2 linked regions of the Bradyrhizobium diazoefficiens genome follow. The protein of the gene in region 2 interacts with the protein of the main gene of each other region in a pairwise test. Links are inferred from orthologs where the notes say so. Each region holds a gene or a part of one and is shown on either strand. Other genes may lie near its edges.

Region 1 (17,126 bases), 4.0 Mb from region 2 along the record:
CGCAAGCTGCCTGATGGCTCGCAGATCGTGCTGGAGGCCGACGGCGACCGCGCCGTGCTGGCGATCCGCGCCGGCCGCTCGCGCTTCACGCTGCAGACCCTGCCGGAGAATGATTTCCCGGATCTCGCCGCCGGCGACATGTCGCATTCGTTCAATCTCGCCGCCAAGGACGTCAAGCGGCTGATCGACCGCACTCAGTTTGCGATCTCGACCGAAGAGACGCGTTATTATCTCAACGGCATCTATCTGCACGCCGCGGGCACCGCGAAGGCGGCCACCCTGCGCGGCGTCGCCACCGACGGCCACCGCCTCGCCCAGCTTGATCTGGTCCAGCCCAAGGGCGCCGAGGGCATGCCGGGCGTGATCGTGCCGCGCAAGACCGTCGGCGAGGTGCAGCGCCTGATCGAGGACACCGAAGCCGAGATGACGATCGAGCTGTCGCAGGCCAAGATCCGCTTCACCATCGGCAATGTGGTGCTGACCTCGAAACTGATCGACGGCACCTTCCCCGACTACGGCCGCGTCATCCCGCAGGGCAATGACAAGGAGCTGATCGTCGACAAGAAGGATTTCGAGAACGCGGTCGACCGCGTCTCCACCATCTCGAGCGAGCGCGGCCGCGCGGTCAAACTGTCGCTGTCGGCGGGCAAGCTGGTGCTGTCGGTGACCAATCCGGATTCCGGCAGCGCGACCGAAGAGCTCGAGGTCGAATACGCCTCCGACGCCCTCGATATCGGCTTCAACTCCCGCTATCTGCTCGACATCGCCGCCCAGATCGAGGGCGACGTCGCAACCTTGAGGCTCGCCGATCCCGGCTCCCCGACGCTGGTGCAGGACAAGGACGACAAAAGCGCGCTGTACGTGCTGATGCCGATGCGGGTGTAATATCTACCGGCTTTCTTCGCACTGACTACATGTGTCATGGCCGGGCGTAGCCGTCCGAAGGACGGCGTCGCTTCGCTCGCCTATGTCCCGGCCATCCACGTCTTCGGCGCCAAGAACGTGGATGCCCGGCACAAGGCCGGGCATGACGAAAAGCGGATCACATGACCCCCTCCCGCATTCATCGCCTGACGCTGACGCATTTTCGCAATTATCGGGCGGCCGGGCTCGAGACGGCGGCTGACATGGTGGCGCTGGTCGGGCCAAACGGGGCCGGCAAGACCAATTGCATCGAGGCGATCTCGTTCCTGTCGCCGGGGCGCGGCTTGCGGCGCGCCACGCTCGAAGATGTTGCCGACAACCAGGGCGACGGCTCCTGGGCGGTGTCGGCGCAGGTCGAGGGCGCGCTGGGGCTGGCGACGCTCGGCACCGGCATCGATCCGCCGCGCGCCGACAGCACGGTGAACCGGCGCTGCCGCATCGATCGCGAGCCGGTCAACTCGGCAGCATCGTTCGGCGATCATATCCGCATGGTGTGGCTGACGCCGGCGATGGACGGGCTGTTCATGGGCGCAGCCTCCGAGCGGCGGCGGTTCTTCGACCGCCTGGTGCTCGCGATCGACAGCGAGCATTCCAGCCGCATCAACGCGCTGGAACGCTCGCTGCGCTCGCGCAACCGCCTGCTCGAGACCCGCAATTACGACGATCATTGGTGTGACGCGATCGAGCGCGAGACCGCCGAGCTTGCGGTGGCGGTCGCCGCAACGCGCGGCCAGACCGCGGCGCGGCTGACCGGCATGCTCAACGCACGCGCGCAGGCCTCCGCGTTTCCGTCGGCTAGAATCGCGCTCGACGGCTGGATGGAGAATGCACTGCTCGACGAGACCGCGACTTCGGTCGAGGACCGCTACCGCCAGATCCTGCGCGACAACCGGCCGCGCGATGCGATCGCCGGCCGCACCACCGACGGCCCGCATCTGACCGATCTCCAGGTCGTCTATGCGCCGAAAAGCATGCCGGCGCGCGATGCCTCGACCGGCGAACAGAAGGCGCTGCTGATCGGCCTCGTGCTGGCGCATGCGAGCCTGGTCGCCGAGATGACCGGCATCGTGCCGCTGCTGCTGCTCGACGAGGTCGTTGCCCATCTCGATCCGAACCGGCGCGCGGCGCTGTTTGGCGAACTGCACAGGCTCGGCGCGCAGGTCTGGCTGACCGGTGCGGATCCGGCCGCCTTCACCGAGATCGGCGCGGGCGGCGAAGTCTTTGACGTCGAGAGCGGACAAGTCTCGGCCCGGCGCTAGACGGCGCCATTGAACCCGGCCGTTTTCCGCGGCGACTAGCCCTGTGAGGCCGCACCGACGCTGTCGCAGCCGCTCGCAAATCGCGCAATGACATCACGCGCGATATCCCTGCAAGATGCGGGACGGTAAGGCTCGGGGCGAAAATCCCGGCACGATGGCGGGCGTTCGTGTGCGGCCTCGCTCTTCTCGCAAGCTGCACGGGGGCCTTTCCAGGGCGTCTGGAGGTGCTCCTGGAACCAGCAAAATCCCGGCCTTTGAAGATCGGAAATGCCGACCGAATCGCGCTTTTCCCGACGTCCGGAATCGGCTTTCAAAAGCCTTGAAAATCGGCCTAAAAACCCTATCTCCTCAAAGGGTTGCGAGGGGATACTTTGCGCTAGGCGCAATCTCTCTTTCGTGGCACAAATAGCCTGCAAATCAGCGCCTTTTGCGCGGCTGATTCGGGCGACATCTCGAAGGCCTCTCATGACAGAACCTGCTCGGCAGACGCCTGCCGAAAACGAGCCCTCAAATCCGAGCGATTACGGGGCGGAATCGATCCGCGTGCTCAAGGGCCTCGATGCCGTGCGCAAGCGCCCGGGCATGTATATCGGCGACACCGACGACGGCTCGGGCCTGCACCACATGGTGTACGAGGTCGTCGACAACGCCATCGACGAGGCGCTGGCGGGCCACGCCACGCGCGTCGACGTGATCCTCAACGCCGACAATTCCGTCACCGTGCGCGACGACGGCCGCGGCATTCCGGTCGACATCCACAAGGGCGAAGGCATCTCGGCGGCCGAGGTCATCATGACCCAGCTCCATGCCGGCGGAAAATTCGACCAGAACTCCTACAAGGTCTCCGGCGGCCTGCACGGCGTCGGCGTCTCCGTCGTCAACGCGCTGTCGAGCAAGCTGGGCTTGCGGATCTGGCGCGACGACAAGGAGCACTACATCGAGTTCGCCCATGGCGATGCCGTGGCACCGCTCAGGGTCGTCGGCGACGCGCCCGGCAAGCGCGGCACCGAGGTGACGTTCCTGGCCTCGTCCGAGACCTTCAAGAACATCGAGTATGATTTCGCCACGCTCGAGCACCGACTGCGCGAGCTCGCCTTCCTCAATTCCGGCGTCAACATCGCCCTTTCCGACATGCGTCACGCGGTCGAGAAGCGCGAGGAGATGTACTATTCCGGCGGCGTCGAGGAATTCGTCAGATATCTCGACCGCAACAAGAAGGCGCTGGTACCGGCGCCGATCATGGTGCGATCGGAGGCCAACGGCATCGGCGTCGAGGCCGCGCTGTGGTGGAACGACAGCTATCATGAGAACGTGCTGTGCTTCACCAACAACATCCCGCAGCGCGACGGCGGCACCCATCTCGCCGGCTTCCGCGGCGCGCTGACGCGCCAGGTCAACGGCTATGCCGAGGCCAATGCGAAGAAGGAAAAGATCGCGCTGACCGGCGACGACTGCCGTGAAGGCCTCACCGCCGTGCTGTCGGTGAAGGTGCCCGATCCGAAATTCTCGTCGCAGACCAAGGACAAGCTGGTGTCCTCGGAAGTGCGTCCCGTGGTCGAGAACGTCCTCAACGAGGCGCTCCAGGCCTGGTTCGAGGAACATCCGAGCGAAGCCAAGATGATCGTCGGCAAGGTGATCCAGGCCGCCGCCGCGCGTGAGGCTGCGCGAAAGGCGCGTGAGCTGACCCGCAAGAGCCCGCTCTCGGTCTCCTCGCTGCCCGGCAAGCTTGCCGACTGCCAGGAGAAGGATCCGGCCAAGTCCGAACTCTTCATCGTCGAGGGCGATTCCGCAGGCGGCAGCGCCAAGCAGGGCCGCAACCGCGAATTCCAGGCGGTGCTGCCGCTGCGCGGCAAGATCCTCAACGTCGAACGCGTTCGTCCAGACACGATGTTGAAAAGCGAGCAGATCGGCACTCTGATCACCGCACTCGGCACCGGTATCGGCGACGAGTTCTCGATCGACAAGCTGCGCTATCACAAGATCATCGTGATGACGGACGCCGATGTCGACGGCGCCCATATCCGCACACTGCTGCTCACCTTCTTCTACCGGCAGATGCCCGACATCATCGACGGCGGCTATCTCTATATCGCCCAGCCGCCGCTCTATAAGGTCGCGCGCGGCAAGTCCGAGCAATATCTGAAGGACGAGCGGGCGCTGGAAGATTATCTGATCGACGCCGGGCTCGACGATTGCGTGTACATCCCCGGCACCGGCGGCGATCGTTCCGGCCGCGACCTGCGCCAGCTGGTCGACGACGCCCGCGTGGTCCGCAGCATCCTGCGCAATTTGCACAGCCGCTACAATCGCAAGGTGATCGAGCAGGCCGCCATCACCGGCGTGCTGAACAAGGCGATCTACGGCAATCCCGAGAAGGCCGCCGCAGCCGCGCAGTACATCGCGAGCCGGCTGGACAGCCAGGCCGAGGAAGTCGAGCGCGGCTGGGTCGGCCAGTTCGTCGAGGGCCAGGGCTTCCTGTTCGAGCGCACCGTGCGCGGCGTCAAGGAAGCGGCCATGATCGACGATGCGCTGCTCGGCTCGGCCGAGGCCCGCAAGCTCGACGAGTTCACGACCAAGCTCCAGGACGTCTACGCCCGCTCCGGCAAGCTGCGGCGGAAGGACACCGAGCACGTGGTCCACGGCCCGGTCGATCTGTTCGAGGCGGCCACCGACTTCGGGCGCAAGGGCATCGCCCTGCAGCGCTACAAAGGTCTCGGCGAGATGAACCCGGAGCAGCTCTGGGAGACCACGCTCGACACCGAGGCGCGGTCGCTTTTGCAGGTGAAGGTCAAGGAGGTGGACGAGGCCGACGACATCTTCACCAAGCTGATGGGCGACGTGGTCGAGCCGCGCCGCGACTTCATCCAGGAACATTCGCTGAGCGCAACGATCGATATCTGAGGCTTGCTCGCCTCTCCCGCTTGCGGGACAGGCCGACGCGCTCGCAGAGCGCGGCGGGTGAGGACTCTCTCTTCGCGAGGATACTGTCCGGAGATTTCGACAATCCCACTGCGGAAGCACCCTCTCCCCCGCCCTCGCCTGCAAGCGGGGAGGGAGCACACCTCCTTCGTGGCAGCCATCAAGGTCGAATTGCTACCGCACTCGTTTCTCTGTATTTTCCGCTTCCGAAGCAGCCCGCCCCAACCGTACCAGGACGGAGAGACCTCAGTGGCGCCCATCCAATACATCGTCGAGGGCGGTCACCGGCTCTCGGGCTCGATCGAACCGTCCGGCAACAAGAATGCGGCACTGCCGATCATCGCGGCGGCCCTGCTCACCGAGCATCCGGTGACGCTTGAGAACGTGCCGCGGATCCGCGACACCGAGACGCTGGTCGAGCTGATCCGCTCGGTCGGCGCGGCGGCAGAATGGACCGAGCGCAATACGCTTCACATCCACGCCAAGAGCATCCGCGCCGCCGATCTCGACCCCGAACTGTGCGTGCGCATCCGCGCCTCGATCCTGCTCGCCGGTCCCCTGCTGGCCCGCTGCGGCGAATTGATGCTGCCGCCGCCCGGCGGCGACGTCATCGGCCGGCGCCGGCTGGACACGCATATGCTGGCGCTGGAGCAGCTCGGCGCAAAAGTCACTGCGACCGACCGGCTGGAATTCCGCTGCCCCAAGCTGACCGGCGCGGACGTGTTCCTGGACGAGCCCAGCGTCACCGCGACCGAGAACGCGCTGGTGGCGGCGGTCGCCGCCGATGGCGTCACCTATTTGCGCAACGCCGCCTCCGAGCCGCATGTGCAGGACCTCGCCCATTTCCTGGTCGCGCTCGGCGCCAGGATCGAGGGCATCGGCACCAACACCATGATCATCCATGGGCCGGCGACGCTGGGCGGGGCGAGCTACCGGATCCAGCCCGACCATATCGAGGTCGGCTCGCTGATCGGGCTTGCCGCGGTGACGCGCTCGCAGATTGGTATTGTGCGTGCCGGCGTCGAGCATCTGCGCTCGATCCGCATGGGTTTCGAGCGGCTCGGCATCGTCTGCCGCGTCGAGGGCGATGATCTCATCGTGCCCTCCAATCAAACATTGAAGATCCAGGACGATTTCGGCGGCCACGTGCCCAAGCTGGAGGACCAGCCATGGCCCGCCTTCCCGGCCGACCTGATGTCGATCGCGATCGTCACCGCCACGCAATGCGAGGGCGTGATCCTGATGTTCGAGAAGATGTTCGAATCGCGAATGTTCTTCGTCGACAAGCTGATCGCGATGGGGGCGCGTATCGTGCTCTGCGATCCGCATCGCGCCATCATCGCCGGCCCCAGCCGCCTGCGCGGCGCATCGATGATCTCGCCCGACATCCGCGCCGGCATGGCGATGCTGCTCGCCGCCGTCTGCGCCGAGGGGACATCCACGATCAACAACGCCGACCAGATCGAGCGCGGCTACGAGCGCATCGAGGAGCGCCTCAACGCGCTGGGCGCGAAGATCAAGCGGGTGCCTGAGAGGAAGGGCTGAGACGGCTCTTCCGTTCTCCCCTTGCGGAAGAAGATGGCATAGCGCTCCGCACATTGATCTCGTGCCCCGGACGCAGCACAGCACGTCAGTGATGCGCTGCTGAGCCGGGGCCCATACCGCGACATTGGTGTCCATGGCTTCTGGGTCCCGGCTCGCGCTTCGCGCGTCCGGGACACGAGAGCAGGGCCATGTTTTCGACGTGCGGCTGTGCTATGGCAGCCGCCATGCTCGATACCATGCAACATCAGCCGCAGCCGCAAGCCGGCGTGCCGCAAAACCATCTCGCGCTGGAATTCGCCGAGACGCTGCGGCTGGCCGTGCCGATGATGCTGACGCAGCTCGGGCAGATCGCGATGATCACGACCGATCTCGCGATGATCGGCCACCTCGGCGAGAGCGCGGTCGCAGCGGCCGCGCTGGCGCATACGGTTTATTTCGTCAGCTTCACCTTCGGGCTCGGCCTGATGTCGGCGGTGTCGCCGCTGGCCGCGCAGGCGTTCGGCGCCGGAGATGTCAGGCGCGTGCGCCGCGCCTTGCGCGTCGGGTTGTGGGTCGCGCTGCCGATCTCGCTGCCGATGATAGCCTCGCCGCTCTATGGCAAGCAGATCCTGATTGCGCTCGGACAGGCGCCGCAGTCCGCCGCGCTGGCGCAGCATTATCTGAATGGCCTCGCCTGGGGCATCGCGCCGGCGCTCGGCTTCGTCGCGCTGCGCAGCATGATGAGCGCGGTGAACCGGCCACAGGCGCCGCTGTGGATCACCGTTGCGGCGATCCCGGTCAATGCCGCACTGGTCTATTGCCTGATCCACGGCCTGTTCGGCCTGCCCGAGCTCGGCCTGTTCGGCGCCGGGCTGGCGACCACGCTGGTCAATCTCGGCACCTTCGTCGCCACGCTCGCCATCGCTGCATGGCGCAAGCCGTTCGCGGATTATCATCCGCTCGCCCATCTCTGGAGGATCGACTGGCCCTTGATGCGCCAGCTGATCGGGATCGGCGCGCCGATCTCGTTCTCGCTGCTGCTCGAATACGGCCTGTTCTCATCGGCGGCGCTGCTGATGGGGCTGATCTCGACCACGGCGCTCGCCGCGCACCAGATCGCGCTCCAGGTCACCGCCGTGCTGTTCATGGTGCCGCTCGGCATCGGCATGGCCGCGACGGTGCGGGTCGGCCACGCCTTCGGCCGTGACGACATGATCGGCGTCAGACGTGCGGGCGTCGTCGCTGCCGTGCTCGGCATCGCTTTCGTCGCGGCGTTGACCATCGGGATCATCCTCGGGCGCTATCAGCTCGGGCGGCTGTTCTTCGGCAGCAGCGAGGCCAGCGCGCCGACGGTCGAGCTGACCGCGACCCTGCTGCTGGTCGGCGCGACCTTTTTCATTGCGGACGCGCTCCAGACCATCATGGGCGGCGCGCTGCGCGGCATCAATGACACCAGGATGACACTGGTGTTCGCGGCGATCGGCTATTGGTGCATCGGCTTCCCGATCGCCTGGATGCTGGCCTTCCACGCCAATCTCGGCGCGGTCGGCGTCTGGATCGGGCTGTCGATCGGATCGTTCGTCTATGCGGGCCTCCTGATCTTGCGCTTCCGCATGCTGGCGCGCAGACTGGGGGGATGACAGGACCGGTTCGCGAAATCACTCCCGATGTCGATGTCGGCACGGTGCTATCAGGCGCGCAGTTCATCGACGCATTTCGTGTCGAGCTCGGCCCGAGGCAATTGAGTGCCCGCGAGGCCTGCACCCGAATGATGCTGCACGGGCCGCGCTGGATCGATGCGCTGACGCGCTTGCGCAACATCCTGGTGAAACCCTTCGGACTGAAGACATCGGGCGAAGGCGCTCCGGCTCCGCACGGGATGATCGGCCTATTTCCGGTGCTGAGCGAAACACCGGAGCGGCTGATCGCCGGTTTTGACGACTACCATCTCGATTTCCGCGTCGTGGTTGATGTCGCCGGCGACACAGCGGACCGGCGGGTGACATTGACCACGTTGGTGCGGACCAACAATCTGCTCGGGCGGGCCTATCTCGCGCTGATCATACCGTTCCACAAGCTCGTGACCCGCAGCATGATGGGAGACATCGCGGAGCCGGTGCGATGACGCTGTCCGTCAACCGTTCCAGGTCGCGGCCGTCCCATCAAGTCCGCACCGGCTGCCCGATTCCCAGCAAGTTGCCTTCGCTGTCGCGGAACCAGACACCCCGCTCACCAACGCCCTTGCTGGGATAATTCCCGGCGATCTCCGCAATTCCGTCGACGGTCTTCAGGCCGGGCAGGTCGTACTCCTCAAAGTGGACTCCCCGGGCGCGAAGCTCACGCACGGTTGCTTCGAGATCCTCGACTTCCCAACCCATCTGCGTGTGCGTGCCGGATTGCATTCCGGCTGAGACGAATAGCGCAAACTCGCCGCCGGCGCAGACGTAGTGGAGTCCGCCCGGACGCTCTTCAACCGGCTCAAGTCCGAGTTTCTCGGAGTAAAACGCTCGCGCGCGGTTCAGGTCTTTGGCCGGAAGCCGGGCTGCCACCTTCGCGTTCTCCAACATGGCCTTCCCTTTCTTCGTCTTAAGTTTGCCTACCAGTACTGCGACACAAGACGCAGCCGAACGTACTCGCTTCGTCCGCGAAAGCCGATGTTAAGAGGACACCCATTTGGCTCACTCCGCCACACGCGCAGGCTTGCCCCCCGACGCCTCCGACCATTCGCCCACCACGCGGTCGAGATCGCAGAGATTCTGGTGCATCTGCTCCAGCGAGAACCCGAGCGCGAAGAAGCGTTCGGCTGTGTCGGCGGGCTGGCCGCGGATCAGGCCGTCCTGGCGCACGGCGGCGACCGCCTCCGCGTAGTGCTGGAGCGCGACGTGGACGGGATGGATCGGCGGCGCGCCCGCGCCCTCGCGCAACGCCGCGGCGGCCGAACGCAGGAAGCATGCGATCACGGTGGAGACCTCCATCAGCGGCCCGGCAAGCCGCGTCTGCACTTCGGCCGGCAGCGGCACCACGGTGGAGCGGCCGATCATCACGACGTCATGGCGAAGCCGCAGCACCGTGCGCAGCAGCGGGCCGGTATCGGGGCCGCTCGACAGCCGCGCGGCGCGCTCACGCTCGGCTTCGGCGCCGATGGCATTCATGCCGACCATTGCGGTGCCGATGCCGTCCTGGATCCGGTGCAGCGCGTCGTTGTCGCGGCCGCGCGTGAGGCCTGCGAGCAGCTCGGTGAAAGCGTCCGCGATCAGCTCGAGCAGCCTGGCTGCGCTGGCACGGATCTGCCGCACCGCGCGCGAGGGCAGCACCAGGAACGAGACGAGCAGGCCGGTAACGGCCCCGACGCCGACCTCGCTGACGCGATCGATCGCCGAGGTCATGGGATCGGAATGATGCATGGTCGGCACCAGCAGCACGATCACGGCCGTGACCGTGGCGGCGCTGAGGCTCGGATTGACCGCGGCGATGAACGCGAGCGGAGCGACCGAGAGCACCAGCAGGCCGAGCAGGCCGGCCTCGCTGGAATAGGGGATCAGGATCGCGATGGCGCCGCCATAGATCGCGCCGCCGATGGTGCCGAGCATGTAGTCGCGCGTCGCCTTCAGCGAGCGGCCGACGCTCATCTGGGTCACGATCAGCGAAGTCAGGACCGCCCAGAGTGGCAATAGCAGATGCAGCGCGGTGGCGATCGCATAGGCCGCGGTCGCGGCCACCGTGACCCGGATCGCCAGCCCCAGTTGCGTCCGCCGCGACCGGAGCCGATCGAACACCTTCCCTGCGAATGCCATCGTCGAATGTCCCGATCCTCGTCAAGCCAAAGCATGGCTGGTGCCCGCGGCCCCACGGCCGCTTGAAAGGCCAAATCAGCCCGCCTAACCTGCGCGCCAAAACGAGGAAACACGATGGCCCACGAAACCGCAACGCTCGCCGCCTATGTCATCAATCTGAAATACCCGGATATTCCGGCACAGGTGCTCGATCGCGCCAAGGTGCTGACGCTGGACTTCCTCGGCAGCGCCATCCGGGCCCGCAGTGAGGCGGAATCGACCCCTTCGATCCTGAAGATGCTGGAGGCGCTCGCGCTCGACAGCAAGGGCCGCTCCACCGTGTTCGGCGATACCAAGACCTGGACGCCGGCGGTCGCCGCCCTCCTCAACGGCGCGCTCGGCCATTCCCTCGACTTCGATGATACGCACGCCGATTCCTCGCTGCATCCGAGCGCACCGGTGGTCCCGGCCGCCTTCGCCGTCGGCGAGATGGTCGGCGCCTCGGGCCGCGACGTGCTAACCGCGATCGTCGCGGGTTATGAAGTGTGCTGCCGGCTCGGCAACGCGCTCGATCCGACCTCGCATTATGCGCGCGGCTTCCATCCGACCGCGACCGCCGGCACCTATGGCGCGGCTGCGGCGGCCGGCAAGCTGTTCGGCCTCAGCGAGAAGCAGATCATCGCCGCGTTCGGCGTCTCCGGCAGCCAGGCCGCGGGCTCGCTGCAGTTTCTGGTCAACGGCGCCTGGAACAAGCGCTACCAAGTCGGCGCCGCCGCGATGAACGGCGTGATTGCCGCCACATTGGCGCGCAACGATTTCGTGGGATCGACGGAATCGGTCGAGGGCAAGCACGGCCTGCTCGCCGGCTACACCGACGATGCGCATCCGGACAAGGCGGTCGCCGAGCTCGGCAAGACCTACGAGACCATGAAGATCGGCGTCAAACCTTATCCGAGCTGCCGCTACACCCATGCCGCGATCGACGCGTTGATCGCGATGCGGCGCGAGCACAATCTGACGCCCGACCAGGTCAAGCGCGTCGAGATCGGCCTGCATCGCAACGGCATCACGCTGACCGGCGATGCCGCCACCAAGCGGCATCCGCGCTCGATCGTCGGCGGGCAGTTCTCGATGTTCTTCACCGGTGCCCTCGCCCTCGACCAGGGCTCGTTCGGCTGGGATGACTATCGCCGCCTCGGCGATGCCGCGATCGACGCGCTCGCCGACAAGTTCGACGTGGTGCAGGACGACCGGCTCGAGATCGGCCGCAGCCATCCGTTTGGCGCCCGCGTCAGCATCACGACGGATGACGGCGTGCATGAGCGGCTCTACGCCGATCCCTCGGGAGAGCCGACATCTTTCCCGGATACGCAGGCCATGCAGCAGAAATTTTTGACCCTGGCGCGCCCAGTGCTGAACGCGCGGGCGGAGAAATTTGCCGATGCGATCATGACGCTGGAGCGATTCGACCGCGTGGCGCAGGCGACGGAGTTGGGGAGATAGACCAGCGCCACAGCGCGCTGCTTACCCTCCCTGGAGGGATCCGGGACGAGCGTAGCTCGCCCGTGGGTCGCTACGCATGCCGCGAAGCGAAATGCGTAGCGGGGTGGGGTGACGGTCTCTCCATCTCCAACAGCGCCCGTGTGGAGAGATCACCCCACCCCGCTCGCGCTGCGCGCGATCGACCCTCCCCCTCCAGGGGAGGGCAAGTGCTTCCGCCGTCAATTCATCCCCGCCAGCTTCCCCTTCTCGCGCGTTGCCGCAATCACATCCCGCACCAGATCGAACACGCCGTCGGCTTCCGGCGGCCAGTTCGGCGAGCGGCCCATCCGCACGATCACCAGCTTCTCCGACGGAATCACGATGGTGTACTGCCCGATCGTGCCTTTGGCGAAGAACGCATCGCGGGGCCAGCCGTGCTCGATACGGAAGTTTGCGCCAAAGCTGTCGCCCTGATTGGTCCAGAAGCCGGCGCCGATGCCGACCCAGGCATTTGGCGTGGCCGTCGCGGAATAGTTCACCCAACCTTCGGGCAGGATGCGCTTGCCGCCGGCGACGCCATCGTTGAGGTAGAACTGGCCGAAGCGCGCCCAGTCGCGCGCGGAGGCCAGCATCTCGCCGGAGCCCTCGATCGTGCCTGAGGCATCGAGCTGGAGCGTGACGTGGCGCATGCCAAGCGGGCCAAACAATTCGCGGCGCGCGAAAGCAAGCGCATCGCTGGGCTTGCCGCCGGCGACCTCACGCAGCAGATGCGCAAGAATGAGGAAATTGCCGTCGTGATAATTCCATGCCGTGCCTGGGGCCGTCGCAAGCGGCGCGCGTTCGGCAAAGCTCGCCATATCGTCCTTGGCGTATTTCATGGTGTTGACCGGTTCGAGCACGGAGCCGAGCGAGGCCTGCAACGAACTTCCGAGCGCAATGCCGGCGGTGTGACGCAGCAACTGGTCGACAGTGATGGCATGGCGCGGATCATCGGGATTTTGCCAGGCGGCAATTGGCGCGGGTCCGTCGAGCTTCAGCTTGCCCTGGCGCACGAGAATGCCTGTCAGCGCCGAGATCACCGACTTGGTCATGGAGAAGCCGAGCAGTTGGGTCTCCGGCCCGACACCGTCGGCGTAGCGCTCGGCGATGATGCGGCCGGCCTTCATGACGACGATCGCGCGGGTGCGCCGATAAGGTGGCTGCGCGGGCTCGGCGAAGGCGCGGTCGAGCGCGGCAGCCAGGCCTTCACTTTGCGGGGCGACGATATCAGGGCCGGCGATTTCAGAGAGCAACGCCGGCTGCTTGTCGTCAGGTGGCAACGCGGCGTCGGCGACCCCCTGGCCGTGCTCGAGCGTGCAACCGAGCCCCTGGCGATAGATGGCATGGCTGCGGCCGATGCCGAACAGGCTCACCGTGACATCCTTGCGGGCGCGATCGGCCCGAAAATCCATCGCCCAGGTCAGAAGACTCGCACCCGGCATCGCATCGATGGTTTCGGCGAGGTCGCGCTGGGGATCGAGGCCGGAGACGAAGATCTCCGAACAGAGCGTGTGGGCGATGAAGCCGGTGGCAACCTTGGGCACGTCACGCGCCCGCGCGGCACCGAAGGCGAGGCCGGTACAGGCAATGGCAGTGCTGAGGAGGAGGATTTTGCGGCGGCGGGTCACAGGCTTTCTCCGGCTATGGGGCGAATGCGGGAGAACAGACCGGATGCGGGCGACGCGCGCTCGCCGGATTTGGAAATCGGCCTAGCTGAAAGCAGATCGGGCTCATCGATTCTGAAAAAACTCAGTTCTTTCAGGTCCTTGGAATTTGGCCCCGACGGCGATGGGGTCTACTCCCTCTCCCCGTTCTTACGGGGAGAGGGTCGGGGTGAGGGGCCTCTCTCCGCGAACGAGATCACCGTGAGACCTGTACCCCCTCACCCGAATTCGATGTGCGATCGAATTCGACCTCTCCCCGCAAGCGGGGAGAGGTTAAGGACCGTCACGCCGCATTCACCTTCAGCCGCCGATATTCTGTCGGCGTCACGCCGGTCACCGCCTTGAAGGCGCGGTTGAACGGGCCGAGGGACTGAAAGCCGGCGTCCATCGCGATGGTGATGACGGGAACCTCGGCCTGGGTGGGATCGGCCAGCGCCGCTTTGGCTTCCTCGATCCGGTGGTTGTTCAAGAACACATTGAAGTTGCGGTAGCCGAGCCGCTGGTTGATCAGCCGCCGCAGCCGGTATTCGGGAATTCCAAGCTTCGTGGCGAGCGTGCCGATAGTAATGTTGTCGTGGCGATAGATGCGCTCGTCAGCCATCAGCCGCATCAGCGCATCGACCAGCTTCTGATCCGCGCCGGAATCCGCGGCAACGGCGGCAGGGGGGGGAAGGTTTGCCGCGGCTTCGACTGGCGCCGGAAACAAATCCGCGGTATTGACCTGCATCATCGCATAGCAGATCGCGGCGACGAGACCGGCGAGAACGGCCGCGTTCGCGACATTGGCGATCGCGGCGTTATCCCGGCCCCATATCGATATCTGCAGCAGCACATTAACGCCGCCATAGAGCAAGGCTGCACTGACGATGAATACCCGCACATTGCGCCGGCGCTCGACCAGATCGGCCGACCAGGAAGTAACGGTCTGGGCTATCGCCAGCAGGATGAAGCAAAGCGCCAGCAGATTGACCACGATAATCGCCGGACGGCCGTGGACCGCCGGCGCGATCCACAGGCAACTGACCAAACTGTAGGCCGAGACCGCCGCCCAGATCAGCGCGTGCCACCAGCGCAGCACGAATGAATCGTCAAGCAACGCGCGGGTGAACAGCCACAGCACCACGGCATCGCCGGTCGACAGCGCGATCAGCGGCGCACGCCATATCGAGACCGGCGCGGTCGAGCCGATCTCCGAAGTGACGGCGTGCGCGATCGTCCCCAGCGCCAGCGCAATGGTGAGGCGTCCCGCCACGCTATGGCGGAAGTCGCGCAGCAACGAGGCCGCCAGCATCAGCAGCAGCGCCACGGTCGCGGCACGCAGGGCAAGTTCCATTGCAGCAAAAGTCATCGGGCGATGCGATCGGTCGCGGTTGAAAACAGCCGAACATCGTTCGTCAGACACTTTTTTTCAAGGACCGTCTGCGCGGCGGCTAGCGCCCCGCCCTCAACTGTCATCGCCCGGCCAGTGCGCAATTGCGCACTAGGCGGGGAATGACAGCGGAGTATGGGTCGGCCTTTGTCGCGACGACGACGGTAATTCCTGCTACGATCGGCGAAATTCAGAAGGAGTCCCATCATGAGCTGGCAACCCTCCAACGATCCCGTGCTCGGCGATCCCATGTCCTGCGATGCGCTCGATCTCGTCATTGTCCCGCGCACGCGCGATCTCGGCGATGGGTTCGCGGTGCGCCGCGCGCTGCCGCATGGCAAGCGGCAGATGGTCGGGCCCTTCATTTTCTTCGACCATTTCGGGCCGGTGCAGTTCGTCTCCGGCAAGGGCATGGACGTGCGGCCGCACCCGCATATCGGGCTCGCCACCGTCACCTATCTGTTCGACGGCGCGATCATGCATCGCGACAGCGAAGGCAACGTCCAGGAGATCGCGCCCGGCGCAATGAATTTGATGACGGCCGGGCGCGGCATCGCCCATTCCGAGCGCACGCCGGACGCGCAGCGCGCCACGGGCCAGAAGATGCTGGGCCTGCAAAGCTGGATCGCTTTGCCGGCCGGCTCGGAAGAGATCGCGCCGTCATTCCAGCACTATGCGGCGGGCGATTTGCCGATGATCTCCGAGCGCGATTTCACCGCGCGGGTGATCGCGGGCTCGTCGTTCGGCATCGCCTCGCCGGTCTCGATGGTGTCGCCCTGGTTCTACGCCGAGGTCACGGCCGTTGCGGGCGCGAGCGTGCCGCTCGACCCCGATCACGAGGAGCGCGCGATCTACGTCGTCGACGGCGAGGTCGAGATTGCGGGCGAGCGCTATGAAGGACCGCGCCTCCTGATCTTCCGGCCCGGCGACCGCATCACCGTGAAGGCGCTGAAGGCGACGCGGATGATGTTTCTCGGCGGCGATGCGCTGGAGGGGCCGCGCCACATCTGGTGGAATTTCGTCTCCTCCAGCAAGGAGCGGATCGAGCAGGCCAAGCAGGACTGGAAAACCGGTCGCTTCGCCGCGGTTCCGCAGGAACATGAGTTCATTCCGCTGCCGGAATAGGCTAATCCGGTTTCCGGCCGTGTCATCAGGCGCGGCCGGATGACTTGCCCGAAAGCTTTGCCGATGACCATCATGCTCTCCAGCAACCTGCCGCTGCCCAAGATCGGCCGCGGCAAGGTGCGCGATATCTACGCCGTCGACGACGACCGCCTGCTGCTCGTCACCACCGACCGTATCAGCGCCTTCGACGTCGTGATGGGCGAGACCATCCCGATGAAGGGCGCGGTGCTCACGCAAATCAGCGCGTACTGGTTCAATGAGCTCGAAGGCGTCGTGCCGCATCACATGATCAGTGCCGACACCGACGAGATCATCGCGGCCGTGCCGGCCCTGAAGCCGCACCGCGCCGAGATTCTCGGCCGCGCCATGCTGTCGCGCCGCACCACCGTGTTTCCGATCGAATGCGTGATACGCGGCTATCTCTCAGGCTCGGCCTGGAAGGAATATGCTAGCTCCGGCACGCTCGCGGGCGAGAAGCTGAAAGCCGGCCTCGTCGAGAGCGAGAAGCTGGAGCCCTCGATCTTCAGCCCGGCGACCAAGGCCGAGAGCGGCCACGACGAGAACATCACCATCGCGAAGATGCGCGAGGTGGTCGGCGACGAGGTCGCCTACACGCTCGAGAGCATGACGCGCGCGATCTACACGCTCGGCGAGGAGCTCGCGCGCGAGCAGGGCATCATCATCGCCGACACCAAATTCGAATTCGGCCGCGACAAGGACGGCCGCATCATCCTGATCGACGAAGTGATGACGCCGGATTCGTCGCGCTTCTGGGCGGTCGACGCCTACAAGCCCGGCCAGCCGCAGGCCAGCTTCGACAAGCAACCCTTGCGCGACTATCTCGACCTCGAGCGCCACGCCGGCCGCTGGAACGGCGAGGCCCCGCCCCCGCCGCTGCCGGCGAGCGTGGTGGAAGCCACCAGCAAGCGGTATCTGGAAGCGTATCGACGCGTGACGGGGAAAGAGCTCAAGATCTAGCCCGGCCGCTTGACCGGCCATTCACGTCCCGCGGGCCGCATTCCCACCGCAGCGACAAAACTGTCGGATA
Region 2 (11,290 bases):
TCGCTGCTGATGGCGATCACCACGTTGCTCGCAGCCCTGGTCGCGATCCAGTGGGGCTATTCGCCCTGGCTCGTGGTCGCGGTGAACGGCTTCTTCTTCGTGATCGACGTGATCTTCTTCTCGGCCAATTCGATCAAGCTGTTCGAGGGCGGCTGGTTTCCGCTGCTGCTCGCAGCCCTCGTCGCCTTCCTGATGCTGACCTGGCGCAGCGGCGTGAAGCTGGTCGAAGCAGCGCGCGGCAAGCTCCGTCAGCCCGAGGAAGACCTGATCGAGACGGCGGTCAACAAGTGCAATGCCAGGCTGCCCGGCGCGGCGGTATTTCTGGCGTCGGCGCCGAATGGCGTGCCGCTCGCGCTGACCCAGTTCGTCAAGCACAATCATGTCCTGCATGAGCGCATCGTCCTCGTCACGGTGCTGATCGAGGAGGTGCCGCACGTCCCCGACGAGGCACGCGCCGAGGTGATGGAGATCATCCCCGGCATCACCCGCGTGATCCTGCATTACGGTTTCATGCAGAACCCGACGATCTATGAGGGACTGACGCTCGCTTGCCGCCAGGGCAAGCTGCCCGGCATCGATCTCTCCGACACCACCTATTATGTCGGCCGCGAGACCATCATCCCGCGCGAGGACATTCCGGGCATGTGGGTCTGGCGCGAAGGCCTGTTCGCCTTCCTCCAGCGCAACGCCGAACGCTCCGCCGCGTTCTTCGGCGTGCCGACCAAGCAGGTTGTGGAGTTCGGCACGGAGCTGGAGATTTAGCGTCGCGAATGGCCAGGGGCGAATGGAATAGCCAACGCTACTCCCTATTCGCCATTCGCCCCGTTCCCGCTCTCCGCCTCTTCCGTGATGTGCTCGACCGACACCACGTGCTCGTCCTCGGCGGTGTCGAACACGATCACGCCTTGGGTCGAGCGGCCGGCGATGCGGATGCCTTCGACCGGGCAGCGGATCAGCTGGCCCTTGTCGGTGACCAGCATGATTTGATCAGCATCCTCCACGGGGAAGGACGCGACCAGGTTGCCGTTGCGGTTGTTGACGCTCATGGCGACGATGCCTTTGCCGCCACGCCCGGTGGTGCGGTACTCGTAGGACGAGGTCCGCTTGCCGTAGCCGTTGACGGAGACGGTCAGCACCACCTGCTCCTGCGCCGACATCTCGACATAGCGCTCCTGGGCGAGCTGGAAGCTGCCGGAGGTCTCCTCGGCCTCGGTGTCCACGGGCGCCTCTTCTGCCGTGGCTTCGCCGGCGACCGCGCGGCGCATCTTCAAATAGGCCGAGCGCTCGTCGGACGTGGTCTCGACGTGGCGCAGAATCGCCAGCGAGATCACCTTGTCGCCCTCACTGAGCGCAATGCCGCGCACGCCCATCGAGGTGCGCCCGGTGAACACGCGCACGTCGGGGACCGGGAAGCGGATGCACTGGCCGCCCGCGGCGGTCAGCAGCACGTCGTCGCGCTCAGTGCAGATCTGGACGTCGACGATCGCTTCGCCCTCGTCGAGCTTCATGGCGATGATGCCGGAGCGGCGGACGTCGACGAAGTCGGACAGCTTGTTGCGCCGGACGTTGCCGCCGGTCGTTGCGAACATCACGTCGAGCTGACCCCAGGTGGACTCATCCTCGGGCAGCGGCATGATGGTGGTGATGCGCTCGCCCTGCTCCAGCGGCAGGATATTGATCAGCGCCTTGCCGCGCGCATTCGGCGCAGCCATCGGCAGCCGCCAGACCTTTTCCTTGTAGACCTGGCCGCGCGAGGAGAAGAACAGCACCGGAGTATGAGTCGATGCGACAAAGAGCCGGCTGACGAAGTCCTCGTCGCGGGTCTGCATGCCGGCGCGGCCCTTGCCGCCGCGGCGCTGCGCCCGGTAGGCCGACAGCGGCACGCGCTTGACATAGCCGGCGTGCGAGACGGTGACGACCATGTCCTCGCGCTGGATCAGGTCCTCGTCCTCGACCTCGCCCTCCTGCTCCATGATCACGGTGCGGCGCGGGGTGGCGAATTCGGCCTTCACTTCGGCGAGCTCGGTCTTGATGATGTCGAGGATGCGGGCGCGCGAGTGCAGGATTGCGAGATACTCGCCGATCTCGCCGGCGAGCTTTGCCAGCTCTTCGCCGATTTCGTCGCGGCCGAGTGCGGTGAGGCGTGCCAGGCGCAGTTCCAGGATGGCCTTCGCCTGATCCAGCGACAGGCGGATGGTGCCATCCTCGTTGATCCGGTGACGGGGATCGTCGATCAGCGTGATGATGTCCTCGACGTCGCGGGCCGGCCAGTCGCGCGTCATCAGGGTGTCGCGCGCGGCGGCCGGCGTCGGCGATGTCCGGATCACCTTGATGATCTCGTCGATATTCGCGACCGCAATCGCAAGTCCGACCTGCTCATGCGCGCGCTCGCGCGCCTTGCGCAGCTTGTATTTGGTGCGGCGGGTGACGACCTGCTCGCGGAAGCCGACGAAGATCGTCAGCATGTCCTTCAGGTTCATCGTCTGCGGCCGGCCGCTGTCGAGCGCGACGGCGTTGACGCCGAAAGAAGTCTGCAGCGGCGTGAACTTGTAGAGCTGGTTCAGCACCACGTCGGGCACGGCATCGCGCTTGAGCTCGACGACGACGCGATAGCCGTCGCGGTCGGACTCGTCGCGCAAATCGGAGATGCCCTCGATTTTCTTTTCCTTATAGAGCTCTGCGATACGCTCGACCATCGTCGCCTTGTTCACCTGATACGGGATCTCGGTGATGACGATCGCCTCGCGCTCCTTGCGAATGGTCTCGAACTCGACCTTGCCGCGCATCACGATCGAGCCGCGGCCGAGATGATAGGCGCTGCGGATGCCCTGGCGCCCGAGGATGATGCCGCCGGTCGGAAAATCCGGACCCGGAATGATGTTGTTGAGTTCGTCGATGGTCAGCGACGGATTGTCGACCAGCGCCAGGCAGGCATCGATGACCTCGCCGAGATTGTGCGGCGGAATGTTGGTGGCCATACCCACGGCGATGCCGCCGGCGCCGTTGACCAGCAGGTTCGGGAACCGCGCCGGCAGAACCACCGGCTCCTTGGTCGAGCCGTCGTAATTGTCCTGGAAGTCGACCGTCTCGTTGTCGATATCGTCGAGCAGCTTGAGCGCGATCTTGGTCAGGCGCGACTCGGTGTAGCGCATCGCCGCCGGCGGATCGCCGTCGACCGAGCCGAAATTGCCCTGCCCGTCCACCAACAGTTCCCGCATCGAGAACGGCTGCGCCATGCGCACCAGCGCGTCGTAGATCGCCTGGTCGCCATGCGGATGGTACTGGCCCATGACGTCGCCGACGATGCCGGCCGACTTCTTGTGCTTCTTGTCGGGCGTGTAGCCTTCCTCGTTCATCGAGAACAGGATGCGGCGATGCACCGGCTTCAACCCGTCGCGTGCATCGGGCAGCGCGCGCGACACGATCACGCTCATGGCGTAATCGAGATAGGACTTCTTCATCTCCTCGTAGATCGAGACGGGGCGAATGTCCGAGGGTTGCGCCGGCTGGTCGCCGGGCTTGTTGTCGTCGTCAGCCAAGGGGAAATCCGGTGAGGGTTTATCTGGGAATCATATAGCGCATCGAGGCCCTGATAACCACCCTTGCAAGGGTGCGGGAAGCGGTTTTTCCGACTGTTTTTCCAGAGACTTACGCTCTCCGCACCACGGCCTGAAGCAGGTTCGAAATCGGCCCTTGCAAACGGCCCGTCACGCCCCGAAAATCACCCGGTGCATGATCCGCCCGGGCACAAGTGTGAACAGTCCCGCCACCACCAGCGCACCGGCAAATATGAAGATCATCATCCGCCGGTGATCGGCGATGCGATGGGTGTGCGCCCGCCACACCGCGAGCGGCAGCACGACGAGGGTGAAGATCGACAGCAGATGGATCGGGCCGAACGGTCCGACGACGCGGATGCCGTGGATCCAGAATGACGAGGCGGCCACCGCGATCATCAGGAGAACCCAGATCCAGCCGAGCGTCCGGTGCGGCAGCGTGCCCTTGGGGGCGGCGAATTGAACGAGGCCGAGCACGAAGGCCGCCATCGCGGCAAAGGCGTGCAGCGGGATCGCTGGAGCGGCCTCAAGCAGCGGCGCAAGACTCATGCGGTGCGTCCTCCGACCGGCGGGAGAGCCATGTAAATAGGATTAACATGAAGTTAATACCATTCACATCATCGCCCGTCAAAGGCTTGAGGCAGCACCTGAAGCAGGCCCGGAAAAGCCGAGCTCCACCAACCAATTGGTAAGAAATCCTGCCGCTTTGCGCGAGCACGTACCGTTCGAGGAGAGACGCCCCCGTAAGCGTCAGAACGGGATATCGTCATCCATGTCGCTGTTGCGGCCACCGCCGGTCGCGGCAACGGGACGGCGCGGCGCGCCACTGGCGGGACCCGAGGAGCCGAAATCGCCGCCCGGCTCGTCGCCGAAGCTGCCGCCTCCCCCGCCGCCGCGGCCGTCGAGCATCGTCAGGGTCGAGTTGAAGCCCTGGAGCACGACCTCTGTGGAGTACTTCTCGACGCCGCTCTGGTCGGTCCATTTGCGGGTCTGGAGTGCACCCTCGATGTAAACCTTGGCGCCCTTCTTCAGGTACTGCTCGGCGACCTTGCACAGCCCTTCATTGAAGATCACGACGCGGTGCCACTCGGTCTTTTCCTTGCGCTCGCCGCTGTTCTTGTCGCGCCAGGTCTCCGAGGTGGCGATGCTCAAATTCGCGATCGGCCGCCCGTCCTGGGTGCGGCGGATTTCCGGATCCTTGCCGAGATTTCCAACCAGAATGACCTTGTTGACGCTTCCCGCCATCGCCGCTCTCCACTCCAGATGCCACTGAATTTCAAAGGGCCGGCCCTCGCGCCGCGATGCCGCCCTATTGGCCGACCCTATACGCTCGGGCGGGCTGATCAGCCCGTCACCCCTCGGGTTATCCCCACATATAGCATCGACGCCGGCCTTGTTCCAGATTTGTTCCTGTACAAGGCAAACGATTGCTGGGCCACAGATCGCTGAAAAATGGCACGCTGTGGATGGAACCTTTTCGGGTTCCCGCCAACGACAAAAAACTCTTAACATTCATCAAGTTGGACCGAGTTCAAGCAGTTCGCGAGTGTGGCATTTCGGAGACGGACTCTGCCCGCGCTTCGGGCTAGGCTCGCCTCGGAATTGATTCATTTGGGCGTCGCGCCTGATCTTCCGCTTCGGGGACCCAGAAGCGGTGAAACTGGGGAGACTACAATGAAGAAAATTTTGTGCGGTGTAATCGGTGCAGTGACCTTGGGCCTGTCGGCTCCGGCAAGCGCGGCGGATCTCGCAGCGCGTCCCTACACCAAGGCTCCGGCGCCAGCCGTTGCTGCGATTTACGACTGGAGCGGCTTCTACATTGGCATCAATGGTGGTGGCGGCTCGGCTCACAAGTGCTGGGACTTCGTCTCGCCAGGCACCGGCGCACTGGTGCGCGAAGGCTGCCACAACGCCACAGGCGGCACGGTCGGCGGCCAGATCGGCTATCGCTGGCAATCGGCCAATTGGGTGTTCGGCTTGGAAGGCCAAGGCAACTGGGCCGACTTCAGGGGCGACAACGTCAGCACTGTCCTGTTCGCCACGGGTATCCGCAATCAGTCCAGGATCGACGCCTTCGGTCTGATCACCGGCCAAGTCGGTTACGCCTGGAACAACGTGCTCTTGTACGTCAAGGGCGGCGCCGCTGTGGTCGGCGATCGCTACCGCAGTTTCGACGTCCCGACCGGTCTGCTATTCGACAGCGCCAACGAGACTCGTTGGGGCGGCACGGTGGGCGCTGGCATCGAGTTCGGCTTCGCACCCAACTGGTCGGTCGGCTTCGAGTATGATCATCTCTTCCTCGGCAATCGCAACGTCACGATGACCGCCTCCGGCAACTTCCTGGGTTTCCCAGGCGGTGCCGCCACGCGCACCGACCGGATTGGCCAGGATGTCGATATCGGGCTGATTCGCGTGAACTATCGCTGGGGCGGCCCGGTGATCGCAAAGTACTGATCTTTGGTTCCAATCTCGATTTGAAAGGCCGGCCTCGCGCCGGCCTTTCTGCTGGGCGGTGCCTGCTTGGCGGTGCGACAATCTGTCAGCAATCATTACGTTTTGCGGCTGTTGTGGCTTTTGAGAGACACAACTTGCAGCTTTAGTGGTGTAAGCACGACGTCAGTTGGACCACGGCGTCCGATGCCCTTCTGCTCGCGGAAGGCAACATGAGAAACTGGGACTGGGACTACTTGAAAATGAAAAAGGTTTTGTTGGCTTCGGCCTGTTTGTTCGCTCTCGCCGCCCCGGCTTCGGCCGCCGATCTCGCGGCGCGCCCCTACACCAAGGCTCCGGTGGCTCCTGTCGCGGTCTACAACTGGACCGGCTTCTACCTCGGTATCGTCGGTGGCGGTGCCTGGGAAAACGCCTCGGGCGACCCGAAGATGAAGGGCGGCTTCGTCGGCGGCACCGCCGGCTACAACTGGCAGACCGGCAACGTCGTGTTCGGCCTGGAGGCCGACGGCGCCTGGGCTGACGTCAGCGCTTCGGCCACCGGTCCCGTCGCCGTGCCGGGCTTCGGCATTGTGTCCACGACCTTCAGCTCGAAGGCGGACGCGATGGGTACCGTGCGCGGCCGCATCGGCTACGCGGTCAACCAGGTGCTGTTCTACGGCACCGGTGGCTATGCCTGGATGGACAACAAGCTCAGCCTCAGCGCGCTGGGCGTGACCGTTTCCGATAGCAAGTGGCACTCCGGCTGGACCGTCGGCGCGGGCGTCGAAGCGTTCTTCGCTCCGCAGTGGTCGGTCAAGGGCGAGTACCTCTATCGCAGCTTCGGCAGCGAGAACTACTTCTCCAGCCTCGGTGCTCCCCTGGCGTCCGGCACGATCAGCTTCCACACCGTGCAGGTCGGCGTGAACTATCACTTCGGCGGCCCGGTCGTCGCCAAGTACTGAGCTGCAGTACTGATCTTCACGACCGACGTCATCGTCACGAAAGGCCGGCCTCGCGCCGGCCTTTTTGTTTTCGTGCGGCAGCGGACCGAATCGTCTGGGAGTCATGGGGTGCAGATCGCCTCAGGCAGAATGGCTCGTTGAGTTGGGGACGTGAAATGAAGGCATCGGCGCTGAAGACTTGCGCGCTGAAGACTTGCGCGCTGGCCGCGGTCAGCTTGTTTGCACTCGGTGCGGTCGCGCCGGCAGGTGCTGCCGATCTTCCGCTTTACGGCAAGGCGCCGGTGGTGGCGCCCGTGCTCGCCTTCGACTGGACGGGCGTCTATGTCGGCATCAATGGCGGCGGTGGCCTTGCGCATGCCTGCTGGAGTGTCGTCGCCGTCGCCGGCGTTCCCATCGACCCGGGCGTTGGCGAAGGCTGCCACAATGCAAGCGGCGGCACAGCAGGTGCCCAGCTCGGCTATCGCTGGCAGAAGGCGCACTGGGTGCTCGGCGTCGAAGCCCAGGGCAACTGGGCCGACTTCAAAGGCAGCAATGTCAGCTTCGCGCTGGCGCCGCTCAACAACCGGACCACGATCAACAGCTTTGGTCTGTTCACCGGCCAGCTCGGCTACACCGTGAACAGCCTGCTGTTCTACGGCAAGGCGGGCGCAGCCGTCGCGCACGACAGATACGACGAGTTCATTCCGAGCGTTGGCGTCGTATCCAACACGTTGAACCAGACCCGCTGGGGCTATAGCGCCGGCTTTGGCGTGGAATACGCCTTTGCGGAGAATTGGTCGGTCGGCGGCGAGTACGACCATCTGTTCCTTGGACATCACGGCGGCGACCTCGCCAGCGCGATCCTCGTCCCGCCCGTGCGCACCGAACGGATCGGGCAGGACGTCGATATCGGCCTGATCCGCGTCAACTATCGCTGGGGCGGCCCGGTCGTCGTCAAATACTGAGCCCCGGCTACGAATCCCCAAGGACTCCCCAGGTCCTGCTCACGTGCGGATTCCCCCAAGTCTGCACCCCAAGTCTGCACTCAACCGCGAACGAAGGGCCGGCCTCGCGCCGGCCCTTCGGCTGTTCCGGATGCCGCCGCTCCTGCCAGATGCCGCCAGCGCGCCAACAATCCGTTGACGATTCGCAAGTCCCACTGGAAATCCGTTCTCGTTCTTCCTACGTTCGCTGCCATACCCATCGGTGCCGATCCCGGTTCCGGCGAAGCGTGCCTCCAGCGTTGGCGCGGTCGCGCGCCCATGGGATTCCTTGAGGGCAACTCGGATGGATGAAGTGATCAAGGCGAAGCGCCAACAGCAGAACGCGGGCTCAAGCCTGCGCGCAATTACGATCCGTGGCGCGCGCGAGCACAACCTCAAGAACATCGACGTCGAGATTCCCCGCGACAAGCTGGTGGTGTTCACCGGCCTCTCCGGCTCCGGCAAATCCTCGCTCGCTTTTGACACCATCTACGCCGAGGGCCAGCGCCGCTACGTTGAATCGCTGTCGGCCTATGCCCGCCAGTTCCTGGAGATGATGCAGAAGCCTGACGTCGACCAGATCGACGGCCTGTCGCCGGCGATCTCGATCGAGCAGAAGACGACGTCCAAGAATCCGCGCTCCACCGTCGGCACCGTCACTGAAATTTACGACTACATGCGCCTGCTCTGGGCCCGCGTCGGCGTGCCCTATTCGCCGGCCACCGGCCTGCCGATCGAGAGCCAGACCGTGTCGCAGATGGTCGACCGCGTGCTGGCGCTGCCCGAAGGCACCCGCCTCTATTTGCTCGCCCCGGTCGTGCGCGGCCGCAAGGGCGAGTACCGCAAGGAGCTCGCCGAATGGCTCAAGAAGGGCTTTCAGCGCGTCAAGATCGACGGCACCTTCCACGAGCTGGCGGAAGCGCCTGTTCTCGACAAGAAATTCCCGCACGACATCGACGTCGTCGTCGACCGCATCGTGGTGCGCGCCGACATCGGCCAGCGCCTCGCCGAGAGCTTCGAGACCGCGCTGAAGCTCGCCGAAGGCCTGGCCGTGGTCGAGTTCGCTGACGCGCCCGCGGCCGCGGCCGCGGCGCCCGCTGAAGAGAAAAAGAAGACCGCAAAGATCCACGACAAGAGCGGCCCCGAGCGCATCCTGTTCTCGGAAAAATTCGCCTGCCCGGTCTCCGGCTTCACCATTCCCGAGATCGAGCCGCGCCTGTTCTCGTTCAACAACCCCTACGGCGCGTGTCCCGCCTGCGGCGGCCTCGGCGTCGAGCAGCATGTCGACGAGGATCTCGTCATCCCCGACAAGGAGATGACCTTGCGCAAGGGCGCGATCGCGCCCTGGGCCAAGTCGTCCTCGCCCTATTACGTGCAGACGCTGACCGCGCTCGGCAAGCACTACAAGTTCACGCTGGACACCAAGTGGAAGGACCTCGCGAAGAAGACGCGAGACGCGATCCTCTACGGCTCCGGCGAGGACGAGATCAAGTTCTCCTATGAGGACGGGGTGCGCTCCTACGATACCAAAAAGCCGTTCGAGGGAGTCATCACCAACATCAACCGCCGCTATCGCGAGACCGAGAGCGAGTGGGCGCGCGAGGAACTCGCAAAGTATTTCCACGACGTGCCCTGCGGCGCCTGCAACGGCTTCCGCCTCAAGCCCGAGGCGCTTTGCGTCAAGATCGGCGGCAAGCATATCGGCGAGATCTCGGAGCTATCGGTGAAAGGCGCCGGCGCCTGGTTCGAGACCGTGCCTGAGGCGCTGAACGCACAGCAGAACGAGATTGCCGGACGCATCCTGAAGGAGATCCGCGAGCGCCTGACCTTCCTGCTCGATGTCGGCCTCAACTATCTCACCCTCTCCCGCTCCTCCGGTACGTTGTCCGGCGGCGAGAGCCAGCGCATCCGCCTGGCGTCGCAGATCGGCTCGGGCCTGACTGGTGTGCTCTACGTGCTGGACGAGCCTTCGATCGGCCTGCACCAGCGCGACAACGCGCGCCTGCTCGACACGCTCAAGCGACTTCGCGACCTCGGCAACACCGTGGTCGTGGTCGAGCATGACGAGGACGCGATTCGCCTCGCCGACTACGTGCTCGACATCGGCCCCGGCGCCGGCATGCATGGCGGCCACATCGTCGCCGAGGGCACCCCGGCCGAGATCATGCGCAACCCGAAATCGCTGACCGGCAAATATCTCACCGGCGAGCTCGAGGTCGAGGTACCGGAGCGGCGCCCGCCGAACCATCGCCGCACCATCAAGGTGGTGAACGCGCGCGGCAATAACCTCAAGAATGTCACCGCCGAGATTCCGCTCGGCCTGTTCACCTGCGTCACCGGCGTCTCCGGCGGCGGCAAGTCGACGCTGCTGATCGACACGCTCTATCGCGCCATCGCCCGCAAGCTGAACAACGCCAGCGAAGGCGCCGCCCCGCACGACCGCATCGAAGGCCTCGAGCACATCGACAAGATCATCGACATCGACCAGTCGCCGATCGGCCGCACCCCGCGCTCGAATCCTGCAACCTATACCGGCGCCTTCACGCCGATCCGCGAATGGTTCGCCGGCCTGCCCGAGGCCAAGGCGCGCGGCTACGAGCCCGGCCGCTTCTCCTTCAACGTCAAGGGCGGCCGCTGCGAGGCCTGCCAGGGCGACGGCGTCATCAAGATCGAGATGCACTTTTTGCCCGACGTCTACGTCACCTGCGACGTCTGCAAGGGCAAGCGCTACAACCGCGAGACGCTCGAAGTCCTGTTCAAGGGCAAGTCCATCGCCGACGTGCTCGACATGACCGTCGAGGAGGCCGCCGAGTTCTTCAAGGCGGTGCCGCGCGTGCGCGAGACCTTCCAGACCCTGCACCGCGTCGGCCTCGACTACATCCATGTCGGCCAGCAGGCGACCACGCTGTCCGGCGGCGAAGCCCAGCGCGTCAAGCTCGCCAAGGAATTGTCCAAGCGCGCCACCGGCCGCACGCTCTACATCCTGGACGAGCCGACCACCGGCTTGCACTTCCACGACGTCAAGAAGCTCTTGGAGGTGCTGCACGAGCTGGTCGCGCAGGGCAACACCGTCGTCGTCATCGAGCACAATCTCGAAGTCATCAAGACCGCCGACTGGGTCATCGACCTCGGCCCCGAAGGCGGCGACGGCGGCGGCGAGATCGTCGCCTGGGGCCCGCCGGAAGACATCGCGAAAGCGCCGCGGAGCTACACGGGCAAATTCCTGGAGCCGGTGCTGAAGAAGGCGCGGAAGCCGAAGCGGCGGAGCACGAGCGAGGCGGCGGAGTAGATTCGGTTAAGGTCTGAGACCTGCCTCGGCTGATATTGCTAAAGCCGGGGTATGATGGCATGATGGCGCTGGGGTCGGCTCGGAGCAGCC

The links.
Region 1: the proteins of gyrA (region 2) and gyrB interact in binary tests that used the Escherichia coli proteins (3 or more experiments, as listed by UniProt). The link is inferred for Bradyrhizobium diazoefficiens from one-to-one orthologs.

The regions. Positions count from the first base shown.
Region 1 is NZ_CP067100.1:1,914-19,039, forward strand. Bases 2,304-5,366 are described here. They hold gyrB (DNA topoisomerase (ATP-hydrolyzing) subunit B), read left to right. Parts: upstream 2,304-2,648; coding sequence 2,649-5,084; downstream 5,085-5,366. Other genes in these bases: murA (UDP-N-acetylglucosamine 1-carboxyvinyltransferase), read left to right, coding at 5,352-5,366. Outside these bases: dnaN (DNA polymerase III subunit beta), read left to right, coding at 1-885; JJB99_RS36635 (hypothetical protein), read left to right, coding at 922-1,050; DNA replication/repair protein RecF, read left to right, coding at 1,047-2,183; more of murA, read left to right, coding at 5,367-6,647; JJB99_RS00030 (MATE family efflux transporter), read left to right, coding at 6,872-8,266; JJB99_RS00035 (DUF2867 domain-containing protein), read left to right, coding at 8,263-8,751; JJB99_RS00040 (VOC family protein), read right to left, coding at 8,789-9,193; JJB99_RS00045 (FUSC family protein), read right to left, coding at 9,305-10,420; JJB99_RS00050 (MmgE/PrpD family protein), read left to right, coding at 10,535-11,902; JJB99_RS00055 (serine hydrolase domain-containing protein), read right to left, coding at 12,121-13,548; JJB99_RS00060 (helix-turn-helix domain-containing protein), read right to left, coding at 13,868-14,932; JJB99_RS00065 (pirin family protein), read left to right, coding at 15,161-16,078; JJB99_RS00070 (phosphoribosylaminoimidazolesuccinocarboxamide synthase), read left to right, coding at 16,142-17,056. UniProt on the Escherichia coli protein: DNA gyrase negatively supercoils closed circular double-stranded DNA in an ATP-dependent manner to maintain chromosomes in an underwound state.
Region 2 is NZ_CP067100.1:4,019,440-4,030,729, reverse strand. What follows is about bases 607-3,852. They hold gyrA (DNA gyrase subunit A), read right to left. Parts: upstream 3,540-3,852; coding sequence 807-3,539; downstream 607-806. Other genes in these bases: JJB99_RS19090 (DUF2306 domain-containing protein), read right to left, coding at 3,708-3,852; JJB99_RS19100 (potassium transporter Kup), read left to right, coding at 607-762. In the rest of the region: more of JJB99_RS19100, read left to right, coding at 1-606; more of JJB99_RS19090, read right to left, coding at 3,853-4,106; JJB99_RS19085 (single-stranded DNA-binding protein), read right to left, coding at 4,308-4,802; JJB99_RS19080 (outer membrane protein), read left to right, coding at 5,232-6,011; JJB99_RS19075 (outer membrane protein), read left to right, coding at 6,251-6,949; JJB99_RS19070 (outer membrane protein), read left to right, coding at 7,105-7,893; excinuclease ABC subunit UvrA, read left to right, coding at 8,216-11,200. UniProt on the Escherichia coli protein: A type II topoisomerase that negatively supercoils closed circular double-stranded (ds) DNA in an ATP-dependent manner to maintain chromosomes in an underwound state.